DNA from 2 places in the Diaphorobacter nitroreducens genome. Region 1 is predicted to be linked to the other one. Evidence: riboswitches for the same ligand, from Rfam matches in the RefSeq annotation. Region 1 holds a riboswitch; the other holds the start of a gene.

Region 1 (15,744 bases):
ATGGCCTCGACCATTGGCGCTGGTGGTGCGAAGGTGCATACCGTGGAGCACCTCATGTCGGCCTGCGCAGGGCTGGGGCTGGACAACCTCTACATCGACATCACGGCGGAGGAGGTGCCGATCCTCGACGGATCGTCTGCTTCCTTCGTGTTCCTGCTGCAAAGCGCGGGGGTGGAGTTGCAGAATGCGCCCAAGCGCTTCATACGGGTCAAGCGCCCCGTGGAAGTGCGTGAAGGCACGGGCCAGCAGCTCAAGTGGGCGCGGCTGGAGCCGTACCATGGTTTCAAGCTGCGCTTCGACATCGACTTCGCCCACCCCGCCGTGGACTCCACGGGACAGAGCGTGGAGTTCGATCTGGGCGAAGGCAACTACGCGCGCGACATTGCGCGCGCCCGCACCTTCGGCTTCACGAAGGACGTAGAGATGCTGCGCTCCAGTGGCCTGGCGCTGGGTGGCGGGCTGGACAACGCCATCGTCATGGACGACTACAAGGTGCTCAACGCCGATGGCCTGCGCTACGACGCCGAGTTCGCCCGCCACAAGATCCTCGATGCCATGGGCGACCTGTACCTCGTGGGCAAGCCTCTGCTGGCGGCCTATAGTGCCTTCCGCTCGGGCCACGCCATGAACAATCTGCTGTTGCGCGAACTGTTGGCCCATGAGGATGCGTGGGAGATCGTGACCTTCGAGAATGAGCGCCAGGCGCCCGCAGGTTTCACACAGCCGGTGCGTGCCTGGTAACGGACGAGGGACGCGCGCATGTTGATCTTCCGATGGGCTGTCCTTCTGCTGCTGCTGGCTGCCGGCGTGTCGTTTGCCTTTTTCGCCGCTACGGGACAGCAGCGCTACAAGCGTTTTGGACTGGTCATCGTCAAATGGACCGTCATCGCGGCGTCCATGTTCTTCCTGGTGCTGATCCTCGAGCGTCTGCTGTAAGGCGCCTTGCTGGCGGTCAAGTCGCCTATACTCGGCCCCGCTCCGGGGTGCACGTAACGGCGTGCTGAGATGGCGGACCTGACCGCCGGAACCGCGAACTTGATCTGGTTCATACCAGCGTAAGAAGAGCTGCAGTTGGATAGGGGGGAACGGGTACACCCGCAAGAAGGGTCGTGCTCCGTCCGTCCATCCGATCGATAGCGGAGCACTTCCATCCATCCCACCGATGAAGGAGCTGCCCGCCATGAATGCCCCCGACAAGTTCGCCAGCCTGCTTGCGCTCACGCGCGAACCCTTTCCCGCTTCCACCAAGTCCTACCTCGCCGGCAGCCAGCCCGGGCTGCGCGTGCCGGTGCGCGACATTCAGCTCACCAACGGCGAAGTGGTGAGCGTGTACGACACGTCCGGCCCCTATACCGATCCTGCCGTGCAGATCGACGTGCGCAAGGGCCTGGCGAGCGTGCGGGGCGAATGGATTGCCGCGCGCGGTGACACCGAGGGCTATGAGGGTCGCGTGCGCAAGGCGCTGGACGACGGCCAGAAGGCCGAGGATGGCGACCGACTGGCCCAGCTGCGCGCCGAGGCTGCGGCGCTGCAGCGCCAGCCGCTGCGCGCCAGGATCGGCGCCAACGTCACGCAGATGCACTACGCGAAGAAGGGCATCGTCACTCCCGAGATGGAATACGTGGCCTTGCGCGAGAACGGTCGCCGTGAGTGGATGCAGCAGTACATGCAGGACGCCGCACGTGAGCAGCGCCTGGCCGGCAACCCACTGGGTGCGAGCATTCCGAAAATCATCACGCCCGAGTTCGTGCGCGACGAGGTCGCCCGTGGCCGCGCCATCATTCCCGCCAACATCAACCACCCCGAAGTGGAGCCCATGGCCATCGGGCGCAACTTCAAGGTGAAGATCAACGCCAACATCGGCAACTCCGCCGTCACGTCGAGCATCGAGGAAGAGGTGGAGAAGCTCGTCTGGGCCATCCGCTGGGGCGCCGACAACGTGATGGACCTGTCCACCGGCAAGAACATACACACCACGCGCGACTGGATCGTGCGCAACTCGCCCGTGCCCATCGGCACGGTGCCTATCTACCAGGCGCTGGAAAAGGTCGGCGGCATTGCCGAGGACCTGACCTGGGAGATCTTCCGCGACACGCTGATCGAGCAGGCCGAGCAGGGCGTGGACTATTTCACCATCCACGCGGGCGTGCGCCTGGCCTACATCCAGCTCACCGCCGCGCGCCGCACGGGCATCGTGTCGCGTGGCGGCTCCATCATGGCCAAGTGGTGCATGGCGCACCACAAGGAGAGCTTCCTCTACACGCACTTTGAGGACATTTGCGACATCATGAAGGCGTACGACGTGTCGTTCAGCCTGGGCGACGGCCTGCGTCCGGGCTGCGCCTCGGACGCCAACGACGAAGCCCAGTTTGCCGAGCTGCACACGCTGGGCGAGCTGACGCAGATTGCCTGGAAGCACGACGTGCAGACCATGATCGAAGGCCCCGGCCACGTGCCCATGCACATGATCCAGGCCAACATGACGGAGCAGCTCAAGACCTGCCACGAGGCGCCGTTCTACACCCTGGGCCCGCTGACCATCGACATCGCCCCCGGCTACGACCACATCGCCAGCGCCATCGGTGCCGCCATGATCGGCTGGATGGGCACGGCCATGCTGTGCTACGTGACGCCCAAGGAGCACCTGGGCCTGCCCGACCGCGACGATGTCAAGCAGGGCATCATTGCCTACAAGATCGCGGCCCACGCGGCCGACGTCGCCAAGGGGCATCCGGGTGCCCGTGCGCGCGACGACGCGCTGAGCCAGGCGCGGTTCGACTTCCGCTGGCAGGACCAGTTCAACCTGGGCCTGGACCCCGATACGGCCAAGGAGTACCACGACGAGACCCTGCCCAAGGACAGCGCCAAGGTAGCGCACTTCTGCTCCATGTGCGGGCCGAAGTTCTGCTCGATGAAGATCACGCAGGAAGTGCGCGAATTCGCCCAACAGGGCCTGCAGTCCAAGGCAGAGGAGTTCAACCGCACGGGCGGCGAGCTCTACGTGCCCATCCACCGCGCCGACTGACCCACGCAAAGCCGCCGGCCTGTCATGCCAGGCCGGCTCCAAGTGGCCGTATCAGGCCGCGGCCAGCAGCCGGGTGGGCATGGGCGACGGCAGTGCGTGCGCCAGTTCACCCGGCAGGCGGAAGCGGCTGACCTGCGCCGCCAGCTCATGGGCCTGGCCGCGCAAGCTCTCGGTGGCGGCCGCGGACTCTTCCACGAGGGCAGCGTTCTGCTGGGTCATCTGGTCCAGCCGGGACAGGGCCGAGTGGATGGAGAGGATGTCCTGCTGCTGCGCATGGTGGCTGGAGCGTATGTCGGCCATCGTGCGTGCGGCGTCCTGGATGGCCGCTACCACCTGCTCCATGGTCCGCCCCGCATCAGCGGCCAGGGTGGCGCCGGCATCCACCTGCTGCACGGACGCCTGGATCAATGCCTTGATCTCGCGCGCGGCCTCGGCCGAGCGGTTCGCCAGGCTGCGCACTTCGCTGGCCACTACCGCGAAACCGCGGCCCTGTTCGCCGGCACGTGCGGCTTCCACCGCGGCGTTCAACGCCAGGATGTTGGTCTGGAACGCGATCGAGTCGATCATGCCCGTGATGTCGCCGATCTGGTGCGCGCTGTGGGCCACTTGCTGCATGGTCTGCTCCATGCGCGTCACCACGTTGCTGCCTTCGTGCGCGGTGGCTGCCGCCTGTGCGGCGCGTGCCTCGGCATGCTCGGCGGTCTCGGCCGATTGTTGAACGGCGCGTGTCACATGCTCCAGCGCGGCGGCCGTTTCCTGCAGGCTGGCTGCGGCCTCCTCGGTGCGGGTGGACAGGTGGGCGTTGCCGTTGGCCATCTCGGACGAAGCCGTGTGCAGGCTGTGCACGGAGGTGCTCACCTGTCCCGCCAGGCTGCGTAGCGCGGACTGCATGACCGACAGGGACGTCAGCATGTGCCCGGTTTCATCCCGGTCGTGGCCCACGATGTCCTGGCGCAGGTCCAGCCCCGCAACACGCTGCGCGGTGTCGCTGGCCAGTGCAATGGGCCGCGTGATGCTGCGCACCAGCCACAGCGCGAGCAGGGTGCCCATCACCAGGGACAGGCTGCCGAACGCCAGCAGCGACCAGCGCGCCCGCAGGCTCCAGCCGCCCACGGCCAGGGCGGCCGTGTCGATGGACTGGCGCTGCGACTGCGTGAGCGCCTCCAGCGACCCCAGCAATGCCTGGGACGCGGGCAGGAAGCGCTCGCCATACACCTGCTGAATGCGTGACGTGAGGCCGAAGTCGCGTGCCTGCACCAGTGCGGCCTGGGCCTCGTGGAAGTCGGCGGCCCGCGCCTTCACGCGGGACAGCAGTTCCTCGTCGGCTGTGCCGGCCAGCCGCTGTGCCAGGGTGGCTACCAGCCTGTCGTACTGCTGCTGCGTAGCGGCAATGTCGGCGCCGATGGCTTGCCCCACCTCGGGTTCTGAACTCAAGGCCACGGCCTTGTAGCGCTCGGCATTGATGGCCTGCAGCCGATAGGCGTCGGCTACCAGTCGTTCGTTGGCCACGCTGTGCTGAACCATATCGTCCGTCGACTGGCCGATGTGCCGCAGCGACCACACGCCGATGGCCGAGCCGACCAGACTCAGCGCCAGCACCGTCATGAACAGGCCCAGCAGCCGGCGACCCAGCGGGCCGATGGAAAGAGAGCGGGTAGGGGAAGAAGAGAAGGACATGCGCGTGTTCGGGGTGACCAAAGCCCTAGGGCCGAACCGCACTATGGACAAAGATTGTGACAATATGTTTTCCGACCATGCCTTGCCGCGCTGCCTAAGCCCCGTCTCTCCAGAGACAACGGGGCCGTGAATACCCTGCCATGGAATGGAGCGCTTGCAACATACAGTTGCATTCCGGTCCGCCCACGAGGCGGTATCTCTGCCATGGCGTGGAACTTGCACACGCCGGTCATCATGTTCAGCAAAGGAATGCCATGAGGGTTCTGGGGCAGCTTTCCATTCGCGCGCGGCTGTATTTCGCCACGACTTTTTCCCTGGTCCTGCTGACTGCAGTGGGCGCTCTGGGCTACGTTGCGCTCGACCGCTCGCGCAGCACGCTGCAAGAGCTGTTTGCGCGGCAGGTGCAAACGCTCACCGACATGGCCGAACTTCGCACCGGCTTGGGGCACCTGCGCCGTGCCGAGAAGGACATCATCATCAACTTCAACAACGCCGTGGAGGTACAGGCGCTGCGTGAGGGCTGGAGCCGCCAGTTGGATGCGCTGCGCAAGAGCATGGCGCAGGTGCGCGAGGTGCAGGCCGGCAACGCGGAATTCACGGGTGCACTGGACAAGGCGCTGGCCGAGGTCGGGCAGTACGAAGGCGGGCTCGTGCCGATCTTCGACCAGATCGAGCGTGCCCTGCTCGACGGCGCGGGCGCGGGGGCGTATGCCGAACGTTTCAAGGCCCACATGGACACCACCGATGCCCTGCTGGCCAGCCTGGCCACGCAGGCGCGCGGCCACATGGAAGAGGCGCGCGCCGCCCTGGACCAGCGCACCGCCACCATGTCCACGCTGATTGCTGCAGCCGTGCTGTTGGGGTTGGCGGTGCTGGTGCCGCTGACGTTGTTCAGCGTGCGTTCCATCACGCAATCGCTGGAGCAGGCGCGCGCGCTGGCCGAGCGTATTGCCGCGGGCGACCTGTCGCATGCGGTGCAGTCCCGCCAACGTGACGAGATCGGCAGCCTCGTCGCTGCCATGGGCCGCATGCAGGATGCGCTGCGCACCCTGGTGGGCCAGGTGCAGCAGGCTGCGGGCAGCATCGCCACGGCCAGTGACGAGATAGCCCTGGGCAACCAGGACCTGAGCCAGCGCACCGAGCAGACCGCCGCCAGCCTGCAGCAGACCGCCTCGTCCATGGAGTTGCTCACCGGCACGGTGCAGCACAGTGCCGAATCGTCCCGCCAGGCCAGCGGGCTGGCGGCCAACGCGGCCGAGGTGGCGGTGCGCGGCGGCGCGGTGGTTGCGAAGGTGGTGCAGACCATGGGCGAGATTTCCGACAGCTCGCGGCGCATCGGCGACATCACGGGCGTGATCGACTCCATCGCGTTCCAGACCAACATCCTGGCACTCAATGCCGCCGTGGAGGCCGCGCGCGCCGGCGAACAGGGCCGGGGCTTCGCCGTCGTGGCCAGCGAGGTGCGCAGCCTGGCGCAACGTAGCGCCGACGCCGCCAAGGAAATCAAGGCGCTGATCGGCGCCTCTGTCGAGCGGGTGGAGGGCGGCTCGCGCCTGGTGGCGCAGGCGGGCGAGACCATGACCGAGATCGTGGCCAGCGTGCGCCGGGTTTCCGACATCGTGGCCGAGATCACCAGCGCGGCCGCCGAGCAGGCGGGCAGCATTGGCCAGGTAGGCCAATCGGTCAGCCACCTGGATCAGATGACGCAGCAGAACGCCGCGCTGGTGGAAGAGTCCGCAGCCGCGTCGCAGTCGCTGCGCGACCAGGCCGGCCGACTGACCGAGGCGGTCAGCCGCTTCAAGCTGCAGGGCAGCGCGCCGCAGCCGGGGGCCGTGGCGTTGGCGCGCGCAACCGCCGCGCGGGAAATGGCGGAGAAGGACGTTGGCTTGCCCGCGCTTGCTGCGTAGGGAAAGGCCCCAGAGGCAAGGGCCGCGTTCAGTCGTTCAGTAACTGCGCCCGGCCTTGTACATGGCGTGCTGGCGCCGCGTGAGCTGCGCGACCTCGCCCACGCGGGCCATGGCCGCGCCGGCATGCGCGTGGGTGATGGCCAGGCCCAGGGCGTCGGCGGCGTCGGTGCCCGGCAGGCCGGGCAACTCCAGCAGACGGCGCACCATCTCCTGCACCTGCGACTTGGCCGCGCGGCCGTGGCCTACCACGGCCTTCTTCATCTGCAGCGCGGTGTATTCGGCCACGGGCAGATTGGCATTCACCAGCGCGGTGAGCGCCGCGCCGCGCGCCTGGCCCAACAGCAGCGTGGACTGCGGGTTGACGTTGACGAAGATGATTTCCACCGCCGCCGTGCTGGGCTGGTAGCGCGCGGCCACCTCGCTCACGCCGTCGAACAGCACCTTGAGCCGGCCCGGCAGATCCCCCAGCGCGAGGCCCGTGGCGCGCCCCGTGGTGCGGATGGTGCCGCTGGCCACGTAGCGCAGGCGATGGCCGTCCACGTCCACCACGCCGAAGCCCGTGGTCTGCAGTCCGGGGTCGATGCCAAGGATTCTCATGGACTATTAAATTTATAGCTGTTCGCGCTTGCTGCTATTGGCCTGGAGGCCGATATTGCTTGTATAAATGACACGTGGTTCAGGGCAACTCGCTGCGCCCCATGCGCGCCAGCAGCGCGCGCGTGCGCCCGGCCAGGTAGGCCGAGCCGGGCGCCTTCTCGAAGCGTTTGGGCGCCGGCAGCATCACGGCCAGGCGCGCGGCCTCGGGCGCGGTGAGCTGGCGTGCGCTCTTGCCGAAGTAGCGCTGCGCGGCGGCCTCGGCGCCGAACACGCCTGCCCCCCATTCCACGTTGTTCAGGTAGATCTCCAGGATGCGCTGCTTGGGCAGGAGCTGCTCCAGCGCCAGGGTGAGCACGAATTCCTGCCCCTTGCGCACCAGGTTGCGCTCGCCCGACAGCAGCAGGTTCTTGGCCAGTTGCTGGGTGATGGTGGAGCCGCCGCGGATCTTGGGCGCGCGCCCTGTGGCCGACGGCCGGGCGGCCAGCTGCGCCTCGATGCGCGCATTGCGCTCCCAGGCCTTTTCGATGGCATCCCAGTCCACGCCGTCGTGGTTGACGAAGTTGTCGTCCTCCGATGCGACCACCGCGCGCTTGAGGTGGTCGGATATCTGTGCGTACGGCACCCATTGCTGGCGCCAGCGCACGCCGCTGTCTTGGGACCATTGCGCCCAGGCCTCGGACCGCTGGAGGGTGGTGGATTCCGGGTCGATCACCGCCATGGCCGCGATGCGCGCCACGAAGAACAGCTGCAGCGCCAGCAGTGCCAGCAGCACCAGCATGCACCAGCGCAGTGCGCCCCGCATGCCTCAGGCCCCCGCGGCGATGGCCGCGCGCAGCTCCTGCAGCACCGGGGCCGACGGCGGGCGCACGCCGCGCCAGAGCAGGAACGCTTCGGCCGCCTGCTCCACCAGCATGCCCAGCCCGTCGCGCGCGGTGGCGCCGTGGGCCGTGGCCCAGTCCAGAAAGGGCTGCGCCGCCGGGCCGTACATCATGTCGTAGGCCAGGCTGCCGGGGCGCAGCACGCTGGCGGGCACGGGCACCGGGCCGCCTTCCAGGCTGCTGGCCGTGGCGTTGATGATCACATCGAAATCGGCCCCTGGCGCTTGCATGTCCAGCGCCAGTAGCTCTGTTTTTTGTAGCGCTGCGAGCGCGGCGTGGCTGTCCACCAGTGCCTGGGCGCGCGCGGGCGTGCGGTTCACGACGGCGATGCGCCGGGGTTGCTGCCGCAGCAGCGGGCCCAGCACGCCGGCGGCCGCGCCGCCCGCGCCCACCAGCAACACGTCGCGCCCGGCGAGTGGAACGCCCGCGCCTTGCGTGATGTCGGCCACCAGACCCAGGCCGTCGGTGTTGTCGGCATGGATGTTGCCGCCGTCGAACACGAGGGTATTGGCCGCGCCGGCCAACTGCACGCGCTCGCTGCGCGTGGTGGCCAGCTGCGCGGCCTCCAGCTTGAACGGCACGGTGATGTTGCAGCCGCGCCCGCCTTCGGCGGCGAAGCTCTGCAGCGCCTGGGCGAAGCCGTCCAGTGGAACCAGGCGGCGCTCGTAGTGCAGCGACTGGCCCGTCAGTTGGGCAAAGCGCGCGTGGATCCACGGCGAGCGGCTATGGGCGATGGGGTTGCCCATCACGCAGTAGAGGTCGGCGGCGGCGGTCATCAGCGCAGGTCGGTTTCCAGGGTCTGGTCGCGCGTGAACTTGAAGCGCGAGACCACGGCGATCTGATCGGCCTTGGCGCGCATCGCCGGGCCGAAGTGGCCAAAGGGCCCCGCGGCGCGGGCGATGGCCTCGGCGCGGCGGTCCAGCAGGCGGTTGCCCGAGCCCTGCACCACCTCGGTGGCCAGCACGCGGCCGTCATGGTTCACGGTCAGGATCATGATCAGCTCGCCGTAGAGCTTCTTGCCGCCCTGCTCGGGGAAGTTCTGCGTGCCCTTGTCCTCGACCTTGCGGCGCAGCGCGTCGTAGTACACGGCATACACCTCCTCGCGCGTGGCGGGGCTGATGTAGCGCTTGCGCGGGCGGGCGTTTTCCTCGTTGATGCGCTTTTCGATCTCGGCCAGCAGCTTCACCAGCTGGCGGCGCTTTTCGTCCTGGGCCTGGCTGTCGGTGCTCTGGCTGGGCTTGCGCGGGTCGGGCTCGGGCAGCACGGCGAGCTGCTTGCGCAGCTGGGCCAGCATCTGGGTCTGCTGCTCCAGCATTTGGTCCATCTTGCGCTGGGCTTCTTCCAGGTCGTCGCCGATCGTGGTGAGGGCCGAGTAGGGCAGGGGGCTGGTGGCGCGTCCCTTGGCGGCCTCGCCGCCACCGGCCAGCGACGCCTGCGCGATGGCCTGCGCCTTGTCGGGGCGCTCGTTGGACTGCGCGTTGACCAGGATCACCTCCAGCGGCGTGTCCTGGAACACGCGGTTGAAGCTCTCGGGGTCCACGAAGCGCACCGTGAGCAGTGCGGCATGCACGGCGATGGAGACGCCCAGCGCGATCTGCAGCGTCGTCAGGCGTTGAAGCAGGGTGGAGATTTTCATCGTCGGGCCGCCATCACTGCAGGCCGCGGCGCCCCTGTAGGGCGGCGCGCTGCATGGCGGTGGAGCAAGGGAGCGGTTGTCACGGCGCCCGATTATCAGCGGTGCCGCCGGCGCCCTCGCCCTCGGCCTCGTTGACATCGACCGCGATGGCGATCGGGCCGGCCACGGCCTCCTCGTCGCCCTCGTCCTCGTCCACCGGGCCGTCGTCGCTGGCATCCAGCGGGTCGTCCAGGCGCGCCACCAGGGTGCCCGCCACGTCCAGCGTGATCTCGTCGATCTCGCCGAGCTTGACGCGCACGCGTGCGCCGCGCGGCAGTTGCTGCGCGCCCAGCACGGGCAGCACCAGTGGCAGGGTGTCGGCGCGCACCAGGAAGCTGCCGTTCGGCCCTTCCTTGAACACGGTGGCGTCCAGCTCGGTGATCTGGTTCTGCTGCAGGTACTTGAGCGTCCAGAAGCGCTCCATGCCGGCCTGGTAGCCGTTGTAGGCGCTGTAGGCGGCATCGAAGCTGCTGATGATGGAGAACAGCTCCGCGTCCTTGGGCTTGAACGGTGCGGCCAGTGCAGCTGTCTTGCCGTGGCGCGCGCAGGCAATGATCTGCCACTGGTTCACCAGGTCCACGTAGCGGCGCAGCGGCGAGGTGGCCCAGGCGTAGCTCTTCACGCCGATGCCGGCGTGCGGCAGCGCCTTCGTGGACATGCGCACCTTGACCCCCGGCGCCAGGCTGGCCTGGCTGCGGTAGATGCCGGGCACGCCGTGCTCGGCCAGCATGTTGCCCCAGGTGCTGTTGGCGACGATGGCGGCCTCGGCCACGATCAGGTCCAGCGGCGCGCCGCGCTTGCGGGTGGTGATGTCCACCGTTTCGCTGCCGTTGGGCTCGGCGCCGTCGTTGCGGGGCTTGTGGGCCCCCACGCTTGCCGCTTCGCTGGCTGCGCTGCCCCCCGCGGGGGCGTTCGCGCCTTCGGGCGGCCGGGCGGCGCTCAGCCGGAAGGTGTAGTCGGGGCGGTTGAAGGTTTCGGGCTTGCCGCGCACGACTTCGCGCTGGGCCTTGAGCTGCTTGGCCAGTCGGTGCAAAAAGGAGAGCTGCTCGCGCAGATCCAGCAAGGCCTGTGGCGTGTTTTCATGTTGAATGGTTGGGTCGGCCAACCACTCTTCCGTCACGATGTGGTCCAGCTGGTCGTGGCGCAGGTTCACCGTTACGGGCACGCGCTCCAGGCGCGTCTCGGTGGCGGTGATGGCCAGCGTGGCCTCGTCGATCGTCACATACAGCGACACGGCCGGGTTGGCGCGGCCCTCGTCCAGCGTGTAGATCTGCACCACCTCGTCGGGCAGCATGGTGATCTTGTAGCCCGGCATGTAGACGGTGGACAGGCGCGTGCGCCCCAGCTTGTCCAGGTCGCCCCCGGGTTGGATCGCCAGGCCCGGCGCGGCAATGTGGATGCCCAGCGTCACGGTGCCGGTGCCCAGGCCCTGTACCGACAGGGCGTCGTCGATCTCGGTGGTGGCCGAATCGTCGATGGAATAGGCCTGCACATCCGCCAGCGGCAGGTCGGCCGGCGGCTGGGGTGCCGCCAGCTGGGGAAAGCCCGTGCCCTTGGGGAAGTTGTCGAACAAAAACCGCTTCCAGTGGAACTGGTAGCTGGAGTCGATCGCACCCGCGGCCTGCAACAGGTCCAGCGGAGCCTTCTGCGCGCTGCGGCTGGCCTCGACCACGGCCTTGTACTCGGGCGCGTTCTTGTCGGGGCGGAACAGAATTTTGTAGAGCTGCTCGCGCACGGGCTGCGGGCAGGTGCCGGCGACGAGCTCGGCGGCCCAGGCGTCGATCTGCGCCTGGATCTGCTTTTTCTTCTCGATGGCGGCGAGGGCCTGCTGCAGCACCTCGGCCGACGCCTTGCGAAAACGCCCCTTGCCCGCGCGGCGGAAGTAGTGCGGCGCCTCGAACAGCGCCACCAGCATGCCGGCTTGCTCGGTCACCGGCGCCTGGGCAGAAAAATAGTCGCGCGCCAACTCGGCGAAGCCGAACTCCTCCTCGGGCGCGAACTCCCAGGCCAGCGGAAGCTCCACGCCGGCGGCGATCTCGCGCGCCTGCGCCAGCAGCTCGGCCGGGGCGGGCTTGTCGAACTTCAACAGGATGTTGGCGGCCTTGACCTTGACGCGTTTACCCGAGTCGAGCTCAATCTGTGCCGAGCTTTCGGCTTCGGAGAGGATGCGGCCGGCCAGGAACTTGCCGGCTTCGTCGAACAGTGCATGCATAGGGGCGCGATTTTCCCATGGCGGCGGGCAGCGCCCCTGTTCGCGGCAGGTGATTGCGGGTGTTTGTCACGCCAGGCCTTCGGCGTGCGTCCAATGGGCAAAGGGTCTCAACGAAAGCGAGGCGAGCCATGCACCCATCCGAGGACTTACCGCAGGCGGCGGTTGTCACTGCCATCCCCATCGCCGACCGTGCGGCGGACGCGGCCTTGGTGACACGCGCCCTCGCCGGCGAGGCGGGAGCCTTCGCCGCCATCATGCGGCGCCACAACCGGCTGATGTTTCGCGCCGCGCGCGGCGTGGTGCATGACGACGCCGAGGCGCAGGACGTGGTGCAGGAGGCCTATTTGCGCGCCTTCACGCGGCTGCGGGCCTTCCGCGGCGATGCCGCGCTGGGCACCTGGCTGGCGCGCATCTGCCTGCGCACGGCCTTGGACGTCTTGCGCCGGCGTGCGCGCAGCGTGGCCATCGACCCCGCGCAGGCCAGCGACCAGGAGCCGCAGCCGGAGGATGCCATGTCCTATTTCGCCCCGCCCGACGACGCACCCGACCAGGCATTTGCGCGTGCCCAGTTGCGCGCCCTGCTGGAGTCGGCCGTGCACAGCCTGCCGCCGCTGTACCGCAGCGTGTTCCTCCTGCGTGCCGTGCAGGAGATGAGCGTGCAGGAGGCGGCCTTTTGCCTGGACATCAGCGAAGAGCTGGTGCGTACCCGCTACCTGCGCTCGCGCGCCATGTTGCGCGACGCGCTGGGCGCGCGGGCGGAGGCCTGCGCCGACAGCGTCTTTCCGTTTGCGGGCGCGCGCTGCGACCAGGTCGTGCAGCAGGTGCTGGACGCACTGGCGCGGCGCGGGCTGCTGGCCTGACGGGCCGGCGCCACCCCGCCCACGCCTATGGCCCGTGCGCCGCTGTGCGCCGCGCCGATTACCCGCGCCGCCGGCGCGGCCCTTGTCCCTTTTCTTCAAGGAGATGACCATGAACCGCTCTTCCTTCTTCCTGCCTCCTTCTACTTCTGCGCTGCTCGCGCGCCGTCGCACGTTGGGCGCGGCCGTGCTCTCGGCCTCGGCCGTGGCGTTGCTGGGTGGGCGCGACGCGCTTGCCGCCGCTGCCAAGACCGATGCGCGGCAGCATGAGGCCGACGTGCGCATCCTCAACACCGCACTGGCGGCGGAGTACGAGGCCGTGGCCGCCTACCAGGTGGGCGCCGAGAGCGGTCTGCTCACCTCCGGCGTGCTGCCCCTGGCGCAGCAGTTCCAGGGCCACCACAAGGAGCATGCCGACGCGATCGCCGGCGCCGTGCAGAAGATGGGCGGCAAGCCTGTGCAGGCCAAGGCGCAGTACGGCTTCCCGACCGACAAGCTCAAGGCCGAAGCCGACGTGCTGCGCTTTGCCGCCGGACTGGAGCGCGGCGCCGTGTCGGCCTACCTGGGCGCGGTGCCGCTGTTTGCCGACCGTGCCCTGGCGCAGGTGGCCGCCAGCATCTTGGGCGATGAGGCCATGCACTGGGCCGTACTGCGCCAGGCCCTGGCTGAGGCGCCGGTGCCCTCGGCGTTCCTGTCGTGACCCGCGTCCAGGCGGGTGGGGGCATGCGGGCCTGGGCATTGGTGGGCGGATTGGCGCTTGGAGCTGCGGGCATGGCGGTCGCCGGGCCCGCGCCGGCAACGCAAGCGCCGGCCGCGCCCCAGCCCATGGCGCCTGACGCGGCCCAACTGGCACGCGGCCAGCAGATCTACGCGCGCTGCGCGGGCTGCCACGCCATCGAGGGCCACCGCACGGGGCCTCAGCACTGCGGCCTGTTCGGCCGCCGCGCGGGCACGGCGCCGGGTTTCGAGGGCTATTCCCCAGCCATGCGGGCCAGCGGCATCGTCTGGGACGAGCGCACGCTGCAGCGCTTTCTGAAGGACCCGCCAGCCACCGTGCCCGGCACGTCCATGGGCTACGCGGGCGTGAAGGACGATGGCGAGCGTGCGGCGCTCATCGCCTGGCTGCGCCAGGCCACGCAGCCGGGGAGCGCCTGCACCCTCAGGTAGTCCATTGCTCTGCCTTTGATAGCTGCCAGCGCTTGCTACAAAAGCGCTGGAGGCATTTTTGGCTTGAAGTGCGGCTGGTGCCATGGCGGCGCCTATGATGGGCGCCACCATGACGTCCACGATCGCATTTGCACCACCGCCCCGCCATGCGTCCTGATTTCGCGCCGCTGGCGGTCCTGGCGATGGCGCTGCCCTTCGTCTTTGGCATTACCGAGGCTCCGTATTCCAACTTTTGGCCGCTGCTGGCCAGCGGCGCCTGCGCCTGGCTGCTGGCGGCGCTGGCCTGGTGCGGCGCCTGGCGTCCCAGTGCCGCGCGCCTGGGCGCCCATCTGGCGGCGGGTCTGCTGCTGGCGGCGCTGGTGGCCGCGGCCATCGGCCTGGTGCAGTTCTTCATGGGCGACCCGGGGTGGGCGCCGTGGGTGCATGCCTCCAGCCCGGGCCTGGCCTTCGGCAACTTGCGCCAGCGCAACCAGCAGGCCACGTTGCTGGCGCTGGGCGTGTGGGCGCTGCTGTGGTGGGTGGCGCGCCTGCAGGAGCAGGTGGACGGCAACCCGGTGCTGGGAGGGCGCGGCGCGCGCTGGCCGGTGCTGGCGGCGGTCGCGGTGCCCTGGGCCATGGTGCTGCTGGCCACTGCGGGCGCGGCCACGGCTTCGCGCACGGGGGCGCTGGAGTGGCTGGTGGTATTGGCGCTGCTCGCCGTGTGGCGGCGCAGCAGCGGCGCACTGGCGCTGGGCATGGCCGGCGTGGGGCTGGCGGTTTATGCGGTGGCGGCGTGGGGCTTGCCGCAGCTGCTGCTGCGGTGGACGGGCATGCGCATGGACGGCCTGTTCATGCGGATGGCCGATGGCTCCCAGACCTGCGTCGGCCGCGCTACGCTGTGGTCCAACGTGCTGGAGCTGATCGCCCAGCGGCCCTGGGCCGGCTGGGGCTGGGGCGAGCTGGACTACGCGCACTACATCCACCCGTTTGCGGGAGAGCGTTTTTGCGTGCTGCTGGACAACGCCCACAACCTGCCGCTGCATCTGGCGGTGGAACTGGGCCTGCCGGCTGCGCTGCTGCTGTGCGGCGTGCCGCTGTGGGCCGCGCTGCGCGCGCGCCCCTGGCGCGAGGCGCAGCCCCACCGCCAACTGGCCTGGGGCGTGCTGGCCCTTGTGGGCGTGCACAGCCTGCTGGAGTTCCCGCTGTGGTACGGGCCGTTCCAACTGGCCACCGCGCTGGCCGTGCTGGTGCTGCTGGCGCCCTGGCTGTCGCGTGCGGCGCGCTGGCGCCCCGTGGGTGCGGTGGTGGCGGGCGTGGCACTGCTGGCGGCACCGGCCATGGGGTTCGTACTGGTACGGGACTACGCGCGCGTGAGCGCGCTGTACCGTCCCACGGCCGAGCGGCCCGCGGCGCTGCGCGCGCTGACGGCTGCCGACGCAGCGCGGCAGGTGTGGCTCTTCCGTGCGCCAGCGCAGTTCGCGCAACTCACCACTGCGGTGGTCACGCCCGCCAATGCGGCCGAGATGCATGCCCTGGCGCTGCAACTGCTGCACTACTCGCCCGAGCCGCGCGTGATCGAGAAGCTCATCGCCAGCGCGCGGCTGCTGGGCCGCGAGGACGAGGTGGCGCTGCACACCGACCGCTACCGCCGCGCCTATCCGTACGACTTCGGGCGCTGGCAGCGCGGCCAGCCTTCCGGTGGCCCGCCGCTGGAGCGCTGATCAGACCAGGTCGCAGAACGCCAGCACCTCGGGCAGGTGCTGGGCGAAG
Region 2 (15,744 bases), 1.0 Mb from region 1:
GACCGGTACCACAGCGAGCAAGGCGGCCTGGAACAAGCCCGCGGCACATTTCTTGCCGGTTGCGGCCTGCCCCAGGCCTGGCAGAACCAGCCGCAGTGGCGCGTGCTGGAAACCGGCTTCGGCCTGGGCCTGAACTTCCTCGTGACCTGGGCCGCGTGGCGCGCCGACCCCCACCGGCCACAGCGGCTGCACTTCGTTTCCTGCGAGGCCTGGCCCGTGAGCGCGGCCGATCTGCTGCGCGCCGCTCCCATCGATTCCACACTGCAATCGCTGGCCCAGCAGTTGGCGGCGCAGTACTGGGGCTTGCTGCCGGGCGTGCACCGGCTCTCGTTCGACGGCGGGCAGGTGCTGCTCACGCTGTACATCGGTGACGCGCAAGCCCTGCTGAGGCAGCAGCAGCCCACGGCGGATTCGGTGTACCTGGACGGCTTCGACCCCCAGCACAACCCGCAAATGTGGGACATCCACACCCTCAAGGCCGTGGCGCGCTGCTGCCGTCGCGGCACCCGCCTGGCGACGTGGACGGTGGCGCGCGGCGTGCGGGACGGGCTGGTGCAGTGCGGCTTCGAGGTGCAGAAGGTGCCGGGTGTCCGCCCCAAGCGCGACAACCTGCAGGCCACCTACGCGCCCCGCTGGGAGCCACGCGCCGGCCAGCCCGTGCTGCCAGACGCCACGGTGGCCGCCCCGGCCCGCTGCCTGGTGGTGGGCGCAGGACTGGCGGGCACCGCCGTGGCGGCCAGCCTGGCGCACCGTGGCTGGCAGGTACAGGTGCTGGACCGGGCCGATCACCCTGCCGCCGGTGCATCCGGCCTGCCGGCGGGGGTGTTCGCGCCCAACGTCTCGCAGGACGACAACCTGATCTCGCGCCTGTCGCGCGCGGGGGTACGCACCACGCTGAATACGCTGGCGCAGCTTCCAGCCGAGACGCGCGGCACCGTCTGGAGCGCGTGCGGCACGCTGGAGCACCGTGTGGACGGCACCACAGGATTGGCCTGGAGCGAAGGGCCTGGCCTGGACTGGAGTCGCCCCGCAACACCCGCACAACTGCAGGCCAACGGCTTATCGGCAGACACGGTGGCCTGCTGGCACGAGCACGCAGGCTGGGTGCGCCCTCCCCAGCTCATCGCCCACCTGCTGAACGACCCGGCCATCCGCTGGCGCGGCAGCGCGGCGGTGGCGGAGTTGCGCCGCACCACCGTCGACGGCCAGCCCCTCTGGCAGGCACTGGACGCCGAAGGGCACGTACTGGCCGAGGCGGAACTTGCCGTGGTTTGCGCCGGGCACCACACCGGCCCGCTCACGCACGCGCATTGGCCCATGAATCCGCTGCGCGGCCAGTTGGCCTGGGGCCTGCATGCCCAGGCCCCCGCGGGCGCTCCCTGGCCGCCCCAGCCGCTCAATGGCAACGGCAACCTGGTGCCCCGTGTGCCGCTGCAGGACGGCGCAGGCTGGGTGCTGGGCTCCACGTTCGAGCGCCTGAAGACCGCCCTGCCCCCCAGCCCTGACGACCACGCCAAGGGCTTGGCCACCAACCAGGCCAAACTGCACGCGCTGCTGCCCCCCCTGGGCACTGCCATGGACGCCGCCTTCACCCAGGCTGCCACCACGCCGGACGGCCCCGTGCGCACCTGGGCGGCCGTGCGCTGCGGCGCGCTGGACCGCCGCCCCATCGTGGGGCCGGTGGACTCGGTGCGCCAACCCGGCCTGTGGCTGTGCACTGCCATGGGCGCGCGCGGGCTCACGCTGTCATTGCTGTGCGGCGAACTGATCGCCGCGCGGCTGCACAGTGAGCCCCTGCCGCTGGACGCCCCTCTGGCGCGTGCGTTGAGCAGCGAGCGCTGGCTAGGGTATGAGCCACAGTGAACCCGACATGCATTTCATATACAAATAACGGAATATATGAAGCATTAAAAAATAGTTTGTCTTTATAAGACAGACTTTTAAAGTGCGCCCATCGATGCTGCGGGCGCCATTCGGGGCCCGGCGGCACCTGTGTTGAAACGCCCACGGCCCTGCCATGTACCAGTACACCGAATTCGACCGCCAGTTCGTCCACCTGCGCGCCCAGCAATTCCGCGATCAGCTCGAACGCTGGCAGCGCGGCGAGTTGACCGACGAGCAACTGCTGCCCCTGCGCCTGCAAAACGGCTGGTACATCCAGCGCTACGCGCCCATGGCCCGCATCGCCGTGCCCTATGGCGACATCAACAGCGCTCAGCTGCGCATGCTGGCCCACATCGCCCGCGAATACGACCGCCCCACGCCCGAGCTGCTGGCCCATGCCCAGGCCACGCAGGACCAGCTGCAGGCCGCCCAGCCGGGCCTGACACTGGCCGCGCCCCCGCTGCGCTACGGCTACGGCCACTTCACCACGCGCACCAACGTGCAGTTCAACTGGATTCCCATCACCCGCGCGGCCGACGTGATGGACCTGCTGGCCAGCGTGCACATGCACGGCATCCAGACCAGCGGCAACGACATCCGCAACATCACCTGCGAGGCCTACGCCGGCATCGCCGAAGACGAGATCGTGGACACCCGGCCGTTCGCCGAGATCACGCGCCAGTGGAGCTCGCTGCACCCCGAGTTCACCTACCTGCCGCGCAAGTTCAAGATCGCCTTCAACGGCGCCGCGGAAGACCGTGCCGCCACCGGCTGGTATGACATCGGCCTGCAGGCGCTGAAGAACGCGGCCGGCGAGGTGGGCTTTGCCGTCAAGGTGGGCGGCGGCATGGGGCGCACGCCCGTCATCGGCACCGTGGTGCGTGAATTTCTGCCGTGGGACCAGCTGCTGAACTACATCGAAGCCATCGTGCGCGTGTACAACAGCTACGGCCGCCGCGACAACAAGTGGAAGGCGCGCATCAAGATCCTGGTCAAGAGCGAAGGCCAGCAGTTCATCGACGCGGTGGAGGCCGAATACCGCGCCATCCTGGAGCAGGACGGCGCCCCCCACACCATCACCCAGGCAGAGCTGGACCGCGTGACCGGCCATTTCGTCGTGCCACCGCTGCGGCCTGCCGGCCGCCCGCATGGCGTGAACACCTCCGGCCAGCTGTACCAGCGCTGGCTGCAGCAGAACGTGCGCGGCCACCGCATGGCCGGCCTGAAGGCGGTGACACTGTCGTTCAAGCGCGTGGGCTTTGCGCCCGGCGATGCCGACGGCGACACGCTGGACGCCCTGGCCCAGCTGGCCGACCAATTCAGCGCCGGCGAGGCGCGCCTGACGCACGAGCAGAACCTGCTGCTGCCCTGGGTGCACGAAGCCGACCTGCCCGCGCTGTACGACGCCGCACGCAAGCTGGGCCTGGCGCAGCCCAATATCGGCATGCTGACGGACATGATCGCCTGCCCGGGCGGCGACTTCTGCTCACTGGCCAACGCGCGTTCACTGCCCATCGCCGCGGCGATCACCGAGCGCTACCAGGATTTGGACGAACTGTTCGACATCGGCCCCATCGACCTGCACATGAGCGGCTGCATCAACAGCTGCGGCCACCACCACAGCGGCCACATCGGCATCCTGGGCGTGGACAAGGACGGCAAGGAGTGGTACCAGATCACGCTGGGCGGCTCCGACGGTACGCAGCTGTCCGGCCCGGCCATCGGCGGCAAGGTGGTCGGCCCGTCGTTCTCGGCCGCCGAAGTGCCCGACGTGATCGAGGCGCTGCTGGACACCTACCGCGCGCTGCGCAAGGGCAACGAGCTGTTCATCGACACCCTGCGCCGCGTGGGCCAGGACCCCTTCAAGGCCGCCGCCAACGGCGCGCGCCATCCCAAGGCGGCCGAAGAAGCCGTGGCCTGACCCCATCCGAAAGATCTCGAACACTATGAAAATCATAGCTGCTGGCGCTTTGTCCCTGGGCGCTGACGACCTCAAAACCCTGCAGATCACCAACGACGCCGACCTGGCCGCGCTGGCCGCCGAAGGCGCGCTGGAGGGCGTGCAGCGCATCGAGCTGCAGTTCCCCAAGTTCACCGACGGCCGTGCCTACAGCCAGGCCCTGCTGCTGCGCCGTCGCTACCGCTTTGCGGGCGATATCCGCGCCACGGGCGACGTGCTGATCGACCAACTGGTGCACATGCACCGCAGCGGCTTCAGCAGCGCGGTGCTGGCGCCCGGCGTGGACCCGGCCGCGGCCGAACGCCAGTTCGCGCGCTATGCCGCCTTCTACCAGGGCGACGTGCTGGAGCCGCGCCCGCTGTTCGCCCGGGAGGCCGCATGAGCGCCACCACGGCGGTCAACGCCGCCGAACTCGCCCGCGTCAACGCCGAGCACGGCCACGATGCCGCCGCCCTGGTGGCCTGGGCGCTGGGCCTGGGCCAGACGCCCATCGTCACCACCAACTTCCGCCCGTTCGAGGCCGTGATCCTGCACCTGGTCACCCGCGTGCAGCCGGGCGTGCCCGTGGTCTGGATGGACAACGGCTACAACACCGAGGCCACCTACCGCTTTGCCGACGCGGTGACGAAGCAGCTGGGGCTCAACCTGAAGATCTACCTGCCGCGCCGCTCGCGCGCCCACCGCGAGGCCGTCGAAGGCCCGACGCCCGCGCTGGACGACCCGCGCCACGCCGCGTTCACCGAAGAGGTGAAGCTCGAACCCTTCGCCCGCGCCCTGCGCGAAACGGCACCCCGGGTGTGGTTCACCGCGCTGCGCGCCACCGACACCGCCGTGCGCGCGCAGATGGAGCCCGTGAGCATCAACCCCGACGGCCTGATCAAGGTCGCGCCGCTATTGCACTGGTCGTCCAAACAGCTGCACGAGTACTGCCAGCAGCACGGCCTGCCCAACAACTTTGACTACGTGGACCCCACCAAGGGCGAAGACAACCGCGAATGCGGCCTGCACCTGGCCCACTAAAAACGATAGCTGCCTGCGCTTGCCCCACAAGCGCTGGAGCCAGATTTGACTGGAACATCGAATGAACGCCCGTGTTGACTCCCAAGTGCTCAACCAGCTCAGCAACCGCCACCTGGACGCGCTGGAAGAAGAAACCATCTTCATCCTGCGCGAGGTGGCCGCGGCCTTCGAGCGCCCCGCCCTGCTGTTCTCGGGCGGCAAGGACTCGCTGGTCATGCTCAAGTGCGCCGAGAAGGCCTTCGGCGCGGGCCGCATTCCCTACCCGCTGCTGATGATCGACACGGGGCACAACTTCCCCGAGGTGACCGACTTCCGCGACTTCCGCGCGAAGGAACTGGGCGCCGAACTCATCGTGCGCAGCGTCGAGGATTCGATGGCGCGCGGCACCGTGCGCCTGGCACACCCCGGCGAATCGCGCAACGTGCACCAGTCCGTCACGCTGCTCGAAGCGATTGAGGAGTTCCGCTTCGATGCCTTGATCGGCGGTGCGCGCCGGGACGAGGAGAAGGCGCGCGCCAAGGAGCGCATCTTTTCCCACCGCGACAGCTTCGGCCAATGGCAGCCCAAGGCGCAGCGCCCCGAGCTGTGGACGCTGTTCAACACCCGCCTGGCCCCCGGCGAGCATTTCCGCGTGTTCCCCATCAGCAACTGGACCGAGCTGGACGTGTGGCAGTACATCGAGCGCGAGCAGATCGCCCTGCCATCGCTGTACTACGCCCACCCGCGTGAAGTGGTGGAGCGCCGCGGCCTGCTGGTGCCCGTCACGCCGCTCACGCCCCCGAAGGACGGCGAAGCGGTGCAGACGCGCACCGTGCGCTTTCGCACCGTGGGCGACATCACCTGCACCTGCCCGGTGGAAAGCCCGGCCGCCACGGCAGGCGAAATCGTGATCGAGACCCTGGCCGCCGAGGTCAGCGAGCGCGGCGCCACGCGCATGGACGACAAGACCAGCGACGCCTCGATGGAAAAGCGCAAGAAAGACGGGTATTTCTGATGACCACCGCCACTATCAATTCAATAGCTTCCAGCGCACAACCAGAAAGCGCTGGCGGCACAAATGATCACATTTCCGCGCTGCGCTTCATCACCTGCGGCAGCGTGGACGATGGCAAGAGCACGCTGATCGGCCGCCTGCTGGTGGACAGCCGCGCCGTGCTGCAGGACCACTTGGCCGGGGTGCAGCGCGGCGGAGAGACCGACCTGGCGCTGCTGACCGACGGCCTCAGTGCCGAGCGCGAGCAGGGCATCACCATCGACGTGGCCTACCGCTACTTCGCCACCGAGGCGCGCAAGTTCATCATCGGCGACGCGCCCGGCCACGAACAGTACACGCGCAACATGGTCACCGCCGCCTCCCAGGCCGACGCCGCCGTGGTGCTGGTGGACGCCACCAAGCTGGATTGGCAGAACCCGCAACTCACGCTGCTGCCGCAAACACGCCGCCACAGCCTGCTGGTGCACCTGCTGCGTGTGCATTCGCTGGTGTTTGCCGTGAACAAGCTCGACGCCGTGGCCGACCCACAGCTCGCCTACCGTCACATCCGTGCCGCGCTGGAGCAGTTCGCCCGACACGCGGGCATCGCGGTGGCGGGCGTGGTGCCGGTGTCGGCGCTCAAGGGCTGGAACGTGGTAGAGGCCAAGCCCGGCTGGTGCGACTACGCAGGCCCGAGCCTGCTGCAGATCCTGGAGCGGCTGCCCAACACCCCGCCCGACGCCGGCCTGCCCCTGGCCTTCCCGGTGCAGTGGGTGGAGAAATTTTCTTCCTCGTCCGACACTTCGCAGGGGCGCCGCGTGTTCTGGGGCCGGGTGGGCACGGGCCGCGTGCAGCCGGGTGCGCAGGTCGCCATCTTCCCCAGCGGCCAGCTGGCGCAGGTGGCGCAGGTGCTGGACCATGCGCGCCGCGCCACCGGCGTGGCCGCGGGCCAGAGCGCGGGCATCACCCTCGACCGCGAGGTGGACGTTTCGCGCGGCGACTGGATCGTGGCTGCGCCCGCACCCGCACCCGCACCCGCACCCGCTGCCGCACCCGCTGCCGCGGCCGAGGACGACTTCGACACCCCCGCCGCCGTGCCCGCATGGCCCGGCCAGCGCGAGATCACCGCCACCGTCGCGTGGATGGACGACGAGCCGCTGGTGGCGGGCCGCGTGTACTGGGCGCTGCATGGCCACCGCTGGGTCAAGGTCAAGGTGCGCCGCGTGGTCCACCGCCTGGACATCAACACCCTGGCCGAGGAAGACGCCACCCAGCTGGAGCCCAATGCCATCGGCCATGTGGAGCTGCTGCTGCAGGAACCCCTGCCCGCGGCGCCGTTCGCGCGCAGCCGCGTGCTCGGTTCGCTCATCCTGGTCGACACCGCCAGCCACAAGACGGCGGGCGCCGTGCTGGTGAACGCACCGGCCCCAAAAGCTTGATCAACGTTAAGGTTTCCGCGCCTCAGGCATGGTTGGCTGGCCTGCTGAGGCGGCGGTCGGCCTAAAATCGCGGGCTAACCCCATACCAGAACACAACTACTCATGACTCACGTCGTCACCGAAAACTGCATCAAGTGCAAATACACCGATTGCGTGGATGTGTGCCCCGTGGACTGCTTCCGCGAAGGTCCCAACTTCCTCGTGATCGACCCCGACGAGTGCATCGACTGCGCCGTGTGCATCCCCGAATGCCCGGCCAACGCCATCTTTGCCGAGGAAGACCTGCCCAGCGACCAGCTGGCCTTCATCAAGATCAACGCCGAGCTGACGCCCAAGTTCAAGAGCATCACCAAGCGCAAGGCAGCGCTGCCCGACGCTGACGACTGGAACGGCAAGCCCGGCAAGCTGGACCAGCTGGAGCGCTGACTCCCGCGCTCCCGCCACGCCCGCATGCACCCATCCCCCAGCAGCCCGACGCCCCAGGCCGCGGACGCCGTGGTGATCGGCGCCGGGCCAGTGGGGCTGTTCCAGGTCTTCCAGCTCGGGCTGCAGGGCATCGCGGCGCACCTGGTTGATGCGCTGCCCCATGTGGGCGGCCAGTGCGCCGAGCTGTATCCCGACAAACCCATCTACGACATTCCCGGCATCCCTGTGTGCACGGGCCAGGGGCTCGTGGAACTGCTGCAGCGGCAGATCGCCCCTTTCGCCCCCACGCTGCACTTGGGCCAGCAGGTCCACACGCTGGCCGTGCAGGCCGAAGGACGTATTCTGCTCACCACCACCGCCGGCACCGCGCTGCTGGCACGCAGCGTCTTCATCGCCGCGGGCGTGGGCGCCTTCGTGCCGCGCGCCATCAAGGCCGAGGGGGTGGAGGCGCTGGCCCCCGGCCAGTTGCTCTACCACCCTGACGCCGCCACGGCCACCCGTGCCGCGACCGGCAAGCGCGTGGTGGTACATGGCGGCGACGAGGCGGCCGTGCAGGCGGCGCTGGACTGCGTGGACGCTGCCGCGCAGGTGCTGCTGCTGCACCGGCGCGATGCCTTCCAGGCCGCGCCCGCGCTGCTGGCGCAACTGCAGGCACTGCGCGAGGCGGGCCGCATCCAGGTCGTGATCGGCCAGATCACGGGCGTGGAGACCGCGCCCGACGGCACCCTGCATGCGCTGGCCCTGCTGGACCCGCAAGGCCAGCCACAGCGCCAGCCGCTGGACCTGTTGCTGGCCTACCTGGGCATCTCTCCCCGCCTGGGGCCCATCGCCGACTGGGGCCTGGCCATGGACCGCAAGCAGATGACCGTGGACACGGCCACTTTCGCCACCAGCGTCCCCGGCATCTACGCCGTCGGCGACATCAACACCTACCCCGGCAAGCGCAAGCTGATCCTGTGCGGCTTCCACGAAGCCACCCTCGCCGCCTTCGCCGAGGCCGAACGGCAAGCGGGCCACAAGCTGCCCCTGGAATACACCACCAGCAGCGAACGGCTGCAAGCCCGGCTGGGCGTCGCCGCGGCCCGCTGACCTGCGGCGACGGCGCGGCGCGCCCTGCGGCAATGCGCCGGGCGCTATTGAAGCAGGAGCTTGCAGCGCGCGTTCTGCCTTGTTTCCAAAGAGAAATCTGTCTAAGAATGGCTTTTACAGAGCGTTGGCAGCTCTATTTTCCATAGCAATTGACGTTTCGGCCATCGGTTCGCGCCTGAAACGGCCGGAACTTCGCACGCGGGCGGCCCTCCACCTGGGGGTTGTCATCCCTCAGTTCCAACTCCAAGGAGATCACCCCGTGCCCTTCGCACTGCCCCTGCCGCATCGCATCCTGTCCAAAGCCCTGGCCGCCGCCGCGCTGGCCCTGCCCCTGCTCATGCCCGCCGGCGTGCAGGCGCGCGAGTTCGTCAGCATCAAGGGCAATGCGGTCAATGTGCGCGAGAAACCCAGCACCCGCTCGGCGACGCTGTGGGAGCTGGGCCGGGGCTATCCGCTGCAGGTGCAGCAGCGCAAGGGCCGGTGGCTCCAAGTGCGGGATTTCGAGGAGCCGCTCGGCTGGGTGTATGCGCCGCTGACCAGCAAGACGCCGCACCGCGTGGTGACGGCACGCGTCGCCAACCTGCGCGCCGGCCCCGGCCAGCAGCACAAGACCGTGGGCAAGCTGCAGCAGCATGAGGTGGTGCGCAGCCTGGGCCAGTCGGGCAGCTGGGCCCGGGTGCAGCGCGAAGACGGGCAAAAGGGCTGGGTGGCCCGACGCCTGACCTGGGGCTGGTGATATTTCGGGTGCCGCGGCGGTGTGGGCCTGTGCGCGCGCGGTGCCCGGCGCTCCCTCAGCCGCCCGTTACTCGATCACACGCTGCGCCACCGGCGCATAGCCATGGTTGAGCGGCCCGTGGCCGTGACCGGTGCGCACACCGGCCCCGGCAGCGATCGCGCCCAGAATGTACTGGCGGGCCAACCGCACCGCCTGCGCCAGCGGCTGGCCCAATGCGAGGTGCGCAGCGATCGCCGACGACAAGGTGCAGCCTGTGCCGTGGCCGTTGTGCGTGACGATGCGCGCAGCTTCCAGGCGGTGGCGCTCGTCGCCAGGCAGGGCCAGCACATCCACCACCCGGTCGCCCGGCAGATGCCCGCCCTTGAGCAGCACCGCGCGCGCGCCCAGCGCCAGCAGGTCGGTGGCGGCCGCGTCCAGCGCGCTTTCGTCGGCAATGGCGCGGCCCAGCAGCCAGCCGGCCTCGTCCAGGTTGGGGGTGACCACGGCGGCCAGCGGGAACAGCGCGCGCACCAGCGTGCCCACGGTCTCCTCGGCAATCAGCCGGTCGCCGCTGGTGGCGACCATCACCGGGTCCAGCACCACGTTGGGCAAGCCATGGCGAAGAATCGCGTCGGCCACCACCTGCACCACCTCAGGCGAATGCAGCATGCCGATCTTCACCGCGTCCACGCCGATGTCCTCGACCACGGCGTCGATCTGTGCGCGCAGCATCTCGGGCGGAATGCCGTGGATACCCGTCACGCCGCGCGTGTTCTGCGCGGTGATGGCGGTGATCGCGGTCATGCCGTAGCAGCCCAGGGCGCTGAAGGTCTTCAGGTCGGCCTGAATGCCCGCGCCGCCGCCGCTGTCCGAGCCCGCGATGGTCAACACGCGCGCATAGCGCCGGCCACCGCCGGGCGTCTGTGTCTCTTGGTTCATGGCAAAAATTATCGGCCAAGCCGCAGCGCATTCAACGCAGCCGCGGCAACGCCAGAGCCTGCGCCACGTCAACAACAGGGGCAACACCCCTGTGCTGTAATGCCGGCCACGGACGAAACAGGGGTGTCCCCGCCGCACTAAGAACGTGTTGACGAAAGCGGCAGGCGACTGAGAAATACCCTAAGCACCCGATCCAGGTCATGCTGGCGTGGGGAGTTTCAACAGCATCGGCGCGCCGCGCGCTCCCGTTTTGTCCTTTGGTTGTTTGGCCTGGCCTTTCATCACGGACACGATGCACACTTTCCCCACCCTTCGCTCCTCCTCCCGCGTCACCATCCTGGGCGCGGGCCTCATGGGCCGTCTGCTGGCCGTCGAACTCGCCCGCCAGGGCCACGCCGTTGAGGTGCACGAGGCAGGCACCCGTGCCGCCGAAGGCGCCGCAGCCTACGTGGCCGCCGCCATGGTGGCCCCCCTGGCCGAATCCATCGTGGCCGAGCCCGGCGTGGTGCGCATGGGCGTGCACTCGCTGGCGCGCTGGCCCGAGCTGCTGGCACCGCTGGCCGCACCGGTGTACTTCCAACATGACGGCACGTTGATCCTTTGGCACCGCCAGGACGCACCCGAAGCCGCGCGCATGCGCCTGAAGTTCGAGCAGACGCAAGGCCTGGTGCCCGGGCTGCCGCGCATGCAGGCGCTGGACAGTGCTGGAGTGGTTGCACTGGAGCCCACGGCCGCACAGCGCTTCCACCAGGGCCTGTACCTACCCGGCGAGGGCCAATTGGACAACCGCCAGGCCCTGGCCGCGCTGGCCGCCACCATGGACCAGTTGGGCGTGGTCACGCATTGGGGCAGCGCGCGCCAGCCGGCCGACTTCACTCCCGGCCAGGCCGGCCAGCCCGACTGGGTGCTGGACTGCCGGGGCCTGGGCGCGCGTGCGCAATGGCCGCAACTGCGCGGGCTGCGCGGCGAGGTGGTACGCCTGCACGCGCCCGACGTGACGCTGCAGCGCCCCACGCGCATCGTGCATCCCCGCTACCCGATCTACATCGCACCGAAGGAGAACCACGTGTTCGTCATCGGCGCGACCGAGATCGAATCCGACGACATGTCGCCCGCCAGCGTACGCTCCACGCTGGAGCTGCTGAGCGCCGCCTACGCCGTACATCCGGGCTTTGCCGAGGCGCGTATCCTGGAGATCTCCACCCACTGCCGCCCCACCCTGCCCGACAACCTGCCCGCCGTGCGCGTAGTGCAGGATCGCGTGCTGGAGGTCAACGGTCTGTACCGCCACGGCTTCATGATCGCGCCGGCCATGCTCGATGTGGTCATGCAGGTGCTGAACACGGGACAATCCGAGCTCGCCCCTGAATTCGACCTCTCGCTGCAGCTCGACCGCGAAGCTGCGCTGCACACATGAACGTATTCATCAACCAAAACGCCGTGCAACTGCCCGATGGCGCCACCGTCGCAGACGCAGTGGCCCACCTGGCACCCCAGCCCCCGTTTGCCGTGGCCGTGAACCTGCAGTTCGTCCCCAGTGCCCGCTATGCCGCGCACGCTCTGCAGTCCGGCGACCAGATCGAAATCATTGCGCCGGTCACCGGCGGTTGAAACCATTGCTCATGAACAGTCCTACATCCTCCCCCGACACGCTGGTGCTCTACGGCCAGGCGTTCCAGAGCCGCCTGCTTTTGGGCACCGCGCGCTATCCGTCCCCTGCCGTGCTGGAGGCCGCCGTGCAGCGCGCGCGGCCCGCGATGCTCACCGCATCGCTGCGCCGCCAGGGCAGCAACCCGGCCGAATCCGGCAGCAGCTTCTGGGAACTGCTCAAGCGCCTGCAGGTGCCGGTGCTGCCCAACACCGCCGGCTGCCATAGCCTGCAGGAAGCCATCACCACCGCCCATATGGCGCGTGAAGTCTTCGAGACCCCCTGGATCAAGCTGGAGCTGATCGGCGACGACTACACGCTGCAGCCCGATACGCTGAACCTGGTGCAGGCAGCCGAGCAACTGGTCCGCGAAGGCTTCTACGTGCTGCCCTACTGCACTGAAGACCTGGTGCTGTGCCAGCGCCTGGTGGACGTGGGCTGCCAGGCCGTCATGCCGTGGGCGGCGCCCATCGGCACGGGCCGCGGCCCGGTGAACCCCTATGGCCTGCAGCTGCTGCGCGAGCGCCTGGACGTGCCGCTGCTCGTGGACGCCGGCCTCGGCCTGCCGTCCCACGCCTGCCAGGTGATGGAATGGGGTTACGACGGCGTACTGCTCAACACGGCCGTGGCCCTGGCGACCGACCCCGTGCAAATGGCCGGTGCCTTTGCCGATGCCGTGGCCGCAGGCCGCGCCGCCCGCATGGCCGGCGCGATGACGCCGCAGGAGGCGGCGCAACCCAGCACGCCCGTGCTGGGCACGCCGTTCTGGCACCACACGCAGGGCTGAGCATGCCGCAAGCCGCCGCGCCATTGCCTTCTGCAGCCGCCATGGAGCAAGCCATCCGCCAGCACCATGCGTCGGCGTTTGCGGACTTCCCGCCCCAGCCGATGCCGGCGACAACCCTGGAAGACCCCGTGTACCGCGCAGCCCTTGCGGCCTGCAGCGCCCTGGGTTTCATCGCCCATGACGCAGACTGCCTGGCCCGTGCCTGGGCTGCGCAGACGCGGCGTACCGGCTGCTTCGACCCGGCGCAGTGGCCCGACGAGCCCGCAGACTTCGGACTGCAGCCGCGCCCCCATGCGCACCCCTTTGCAGCCTGCCCGCAGAACCTGGGTCTCTACGCCGTATTGCCCGATGCCCAATGGGTGGGCCGCATGGCGCAGGCCGGCGTGCCGACGGTGCAGCTGCGCTTCAAAAGTGACGACCCTGCGGCCATCACACGCGAGGTACGCGCCGCAGTGCAGGCCGTGCAAGGCACCGCTTCGCTGCTGTTCATCAACGACCATTGGCGCCAGGCCATCGCGGCCGGGGCCTATGGCGTGCACCTGGGCCAGGAGGATCTGGATGCGCTGGGCCCCGAAGAGCTGCGCACGCTGCGCGAGTCCGAGGTGCGCCTGGGCGTGAGCACGCATGGCTACGCCGAGATGGTGCGCGCCGACGCGGCCAGCCCCAGCTACATCGCCATGGGCGCGGTGTTCCCCACCACGCTCAAGAAAATGGCCACAGTGCCCCAGGGCGTGGCGCGGCTGGCGGGCTATGCCCGGCTGATGCGCGGCTATCCGCTGGTTGCCATCGGCGGCATTGGCCTGGCCCAGTTCCCGCAAGTGCTGGCCACCGGAGTGGGGTCGATCGCCGTGGTGCGCGCCGTGGTGGCGGCCGATCAGCCGGAAACCGCTGCGGCGCAGCTCATGCGGGCCATGGACGCCGGCAGGCGATAGCCCCGTCCGCGCACGGGGGGCGTTCGCGCTTCAGAAGCGGTTCTTTTGCGACTGCTCCAGTTCGAAGCGCAACTCCAGCTTGTCGTTTTCCATACCAAAACCCACGGCCTGCCCTTGCGCGGGCGCCGGGGTGACGGGCACGGGCGGCAGATCGCTGAGGGTGATGTGAGGCGGCCCGGACACGTCCACGTCCACCGCGGCGGCGCAAGTGGATGCTGGCGAGCCGTCATCCACCGGCAGCAGCGCCAGGCCGGCCGCCATCGAGTCCAGCGACCGGCCCGTCCCATCCTGCGCGCCCATCGGGTGGAGCGCTGGCGTGGCACGCGGAGTGGTGCGCGCGCGGGGCGGCGGCGCACCGCGCAAATGTGCGGGCGTGGTCTGGGCGATGGACAGCAGCAGCAGCAGATCGTCCAGCGCCGCCAGGTCGAAGGGCCCCTCGCCCTGCGTCTGTCCCCGGTGAAATAAGAGGCCTTCCAGCACGGCCAGCACCTCGGGCGAGGACCACGCCGCCTCGACCCGTGCCAGCGCCTCGGGATGCTCTTCCAGGCTCCGGCCCAGTTGCTGGAACTGCGCAAATGGAGGCACGCGTACGTTGAACCGCTCCTCGACCTGCGCACGCAGGCCGTCGAAGCTGTCGGTTCGCCCCAGTTGGTGGTACAGGCGCAGTAGTTCGAGATGCGCCAGCGGCGAGTCTTCACCGTGCTGCGCGATGTATTGGCGCAGCACATGGATCGCCTGCTCGTGCTCGCCCACCGAGGTGAAAAATTCGGCCTGCTGTTGCAGATCGAACAGCGACTCGGGCTGCACACCGGACTGGGCCCTTGCCTGCAAGGGCTCCACAGCCGGCGCCGCCACCGCGGGGCCTGGAGCTGCCGCGGGGGCGCTCACTGGCGCGGCGGTAGGCGCGAGCGGAAGCGGCCCACTGTCCGGCCCTTGCGGCGGCGGCGCCGTCGGCTGCCAGACATCGCGCGCATCCGGCTCCACCTGCAGCCGGAGCTTGCCGTCAGGGCCTTCCGCGGCCACGGCCCCGTCCCGCAGGCCACCGCTGAGTGCCACCGAGTCACGCCATGCCTGCAGCGCCTCGCGCCGCGTGCGGCGCAGCAGCCAGGCAATGCAGACCAGCGCGAGCACCAGCAGCCCCGCGAGCATGTACACCACGGTCGCGGGGAACCCCTGCGACTCCACCTGCGCCAGGCGCTCGCGCAGCTCAGCCGCCGTTGCGCGCTCGCGCTCCACCAGCTGGCCCTGCGCGGCCGCATCAGCCTCGAGCCTCTTGAGCCGCTCTTCAAACCGCTGTGTTTGGGCCGTCGAAGTGTCCAGCGCCTGCCACCACGCGGCCGACTCCGCACGCAAGGCCTCGCTGGGGCGCGGCGACATCTGGGGCGGCTCGCGCGTGAGCTGCAGCGCGGACACATTGTCAGGACCCAAATCCAGGGGTTCCATTACCAGGCGGGAGGGAGCCGCCGCAGCCGCGGGCGGCGAGACTTTGGCGCTGGTGCGCAGCGTCGTGGCGGTCTTAGCTGCCCGCTCGGCCGGGGCATGCGTGGACGCCGCGGGAACACGCGGCTGCGCACGAGGCCGCCGGACCGTGCGTGCGTCCTCCCCCTCGCCGCCCAATGCATTCCGCACTTGCGGCGTAGCGCGTGGTGCGGGCACCGCCAGGCGCGACAGATCGATGGGCTGCCGTGCCGCTGGGGGTGCAGTGCCGGGCGGGTCTGCCAGGAACGTGTAGGTGCGCGACACACGCCCTTCGCAGCCGGCGGTGAGCGTGGCAGTCAGCACCGGCTCATCCACGGGAATGAGCGCCTGCACGCGCACCATCGGAATGGCGCCTCCTTCCAGGGGAGTGACATGCACACGCGTTTCGGGGACAGTGGTTGCGCCTAAGACCAGCCGCGCCCCGAGGCAGGAAGACGCGACGGTCTTGCCGGG

What was found. A riboswitch is a leader RNA that binds a small molecule or an ion and turns the genes downstream of it on or off. The one in region 1 is predicted to bind thiamine pyrophosphate.
Region 2: it holds a riboswitch for thiamine pyrophosphate, as region 1 does, so the genes downstream of both, BA022_RS03645 (FAD-dependent oxidoreductase) here and thiC (phosphomethylpyrimidine synthase ThiC) in region 1, are expected to answer to the same signal.

What each region holds. Positions count from the first base shown of each region.
Region 1 is NZ_CP016278.1:3,831,653-3,847,396, forward strand. It holds gene lpxC (UDP-3-O-acyl-N-acetylglucosamine deacetylase) at 1-741, shown strand, start outside; gene BA022_RS19385 (hypothetical protein) at 760-936, shown strand; TPP riboswitch at 970-1,079, shown strand; gene thiC (phosphomethylpyrimidine synthase ThiC) at 1,181-3,025, shown strand; gene BA022_RS17930 (methyl-accepting chemotaxis protein) at 3,077-4,702, opposite strand; gene BA022_RS17935 (methyl-accepting chemotaxis protein) at 4,957-6,609, shown strand; gene ruvC (crossover junction endodeoxyribonuclease RuvC) at 6,646-7,206, opposite strand; gene mtgA (monofunctional biosynthetic peptidoglycan transglycosylase) at 7,286-8,008, opposite strand; gene aroE (shikimate dehydrogenase) at 8,012-8,860, opposite strand; gene BA022_RS17955 (energy transducer TonB) at 8,860-9,720, opposite strand; gene BA022_RS17960 (ribonuclease catalytic domain-containing protein) at 9,800-11,971, opposite strand; gene BA022_RS17965 (RNA polymerase sigma factor) at 12,100-12,831, shown strand; gene BA022_RS17970 (ferritin-like domain-containing protein) at 12,941-13,528, shown strand; gene BA022_RS17975 (c-type cytochrome) at 13,600-13,995, shown strand; gene BA022_RS17980 (PglL family O-oligosaccharyltransferase) at 14,142-15,695, shown strand; gene BA022_RS17985 (YqiA/YcfP family alpha/beta fold hydrolase) at 15,696-15,744, opposite strand, start outside.
Region 2 is NZ_CP016278.1:774,864-790,607, reverse strand. It holds gene mnmC (bifunctional tRNA (5-methylaminomethyl-2-thiouridine)(34)-methyltransferase MnmC2/FAD-dependent 5-carboxymethylaminomethyl-2-thiouridine(34) oxidoreductase MnmC1) at 1-1,863, shown strand, start outside; gene BA022_RS03690 (nitrite/sulfite reductase) at 2,018-3,805, shown strand; gene BA022_RS03685 (DUF934 domain-containing protein) at 3,831-4,226, shown strand; gene BA022_RS03680 (phosphoadenosine phosphosulfate reductase domain-containing protein) at 4,223-4,864, shown strand; gene cysD (sulfate adenylyltransferase subunit CysD) at 4,926-5,858, shown strand; gene BA022_RS03670 (sulfate adenylyltransferase subunit 1) at 5,858-7,276, shown strand; gene fdxA (ferredoxin FdxA) at 7,379-7,702, shown strand; gene BA022_RS03660 (NAD(P)/FAD-dependent oxidoreductase) at 7,727-8,791, shown strand; gene BA022_RS03655 (SH3 domain-containing protein) at 9,129-9,527, shown strand; gene thiD (bifunctional hydroxymethylpyrimidine kinase/phosphomethylpyrimidine kinase) at 9,594-10,445, opposite strand; TPP riboswitch at 10,555-10,677, shown strand; gene BA022_RS03645 (FAD-dependent oxidoreductase) at 10,738-11,862, shown strand; gene thiS (sulfur carrier protein ThiS) at 11,859-12,056, shown strand; gene BA022_RS03635 (thiazole synthase) at 12,068-12,880, shown strand; gene BA022_RS03630 (thiamine phosphate synthase) at 12,883-13,812, shown strand; gene BA022_RS03625 (type IV pilus assembly protein FimV) at 13,843-15,744, opposite strand, start outside.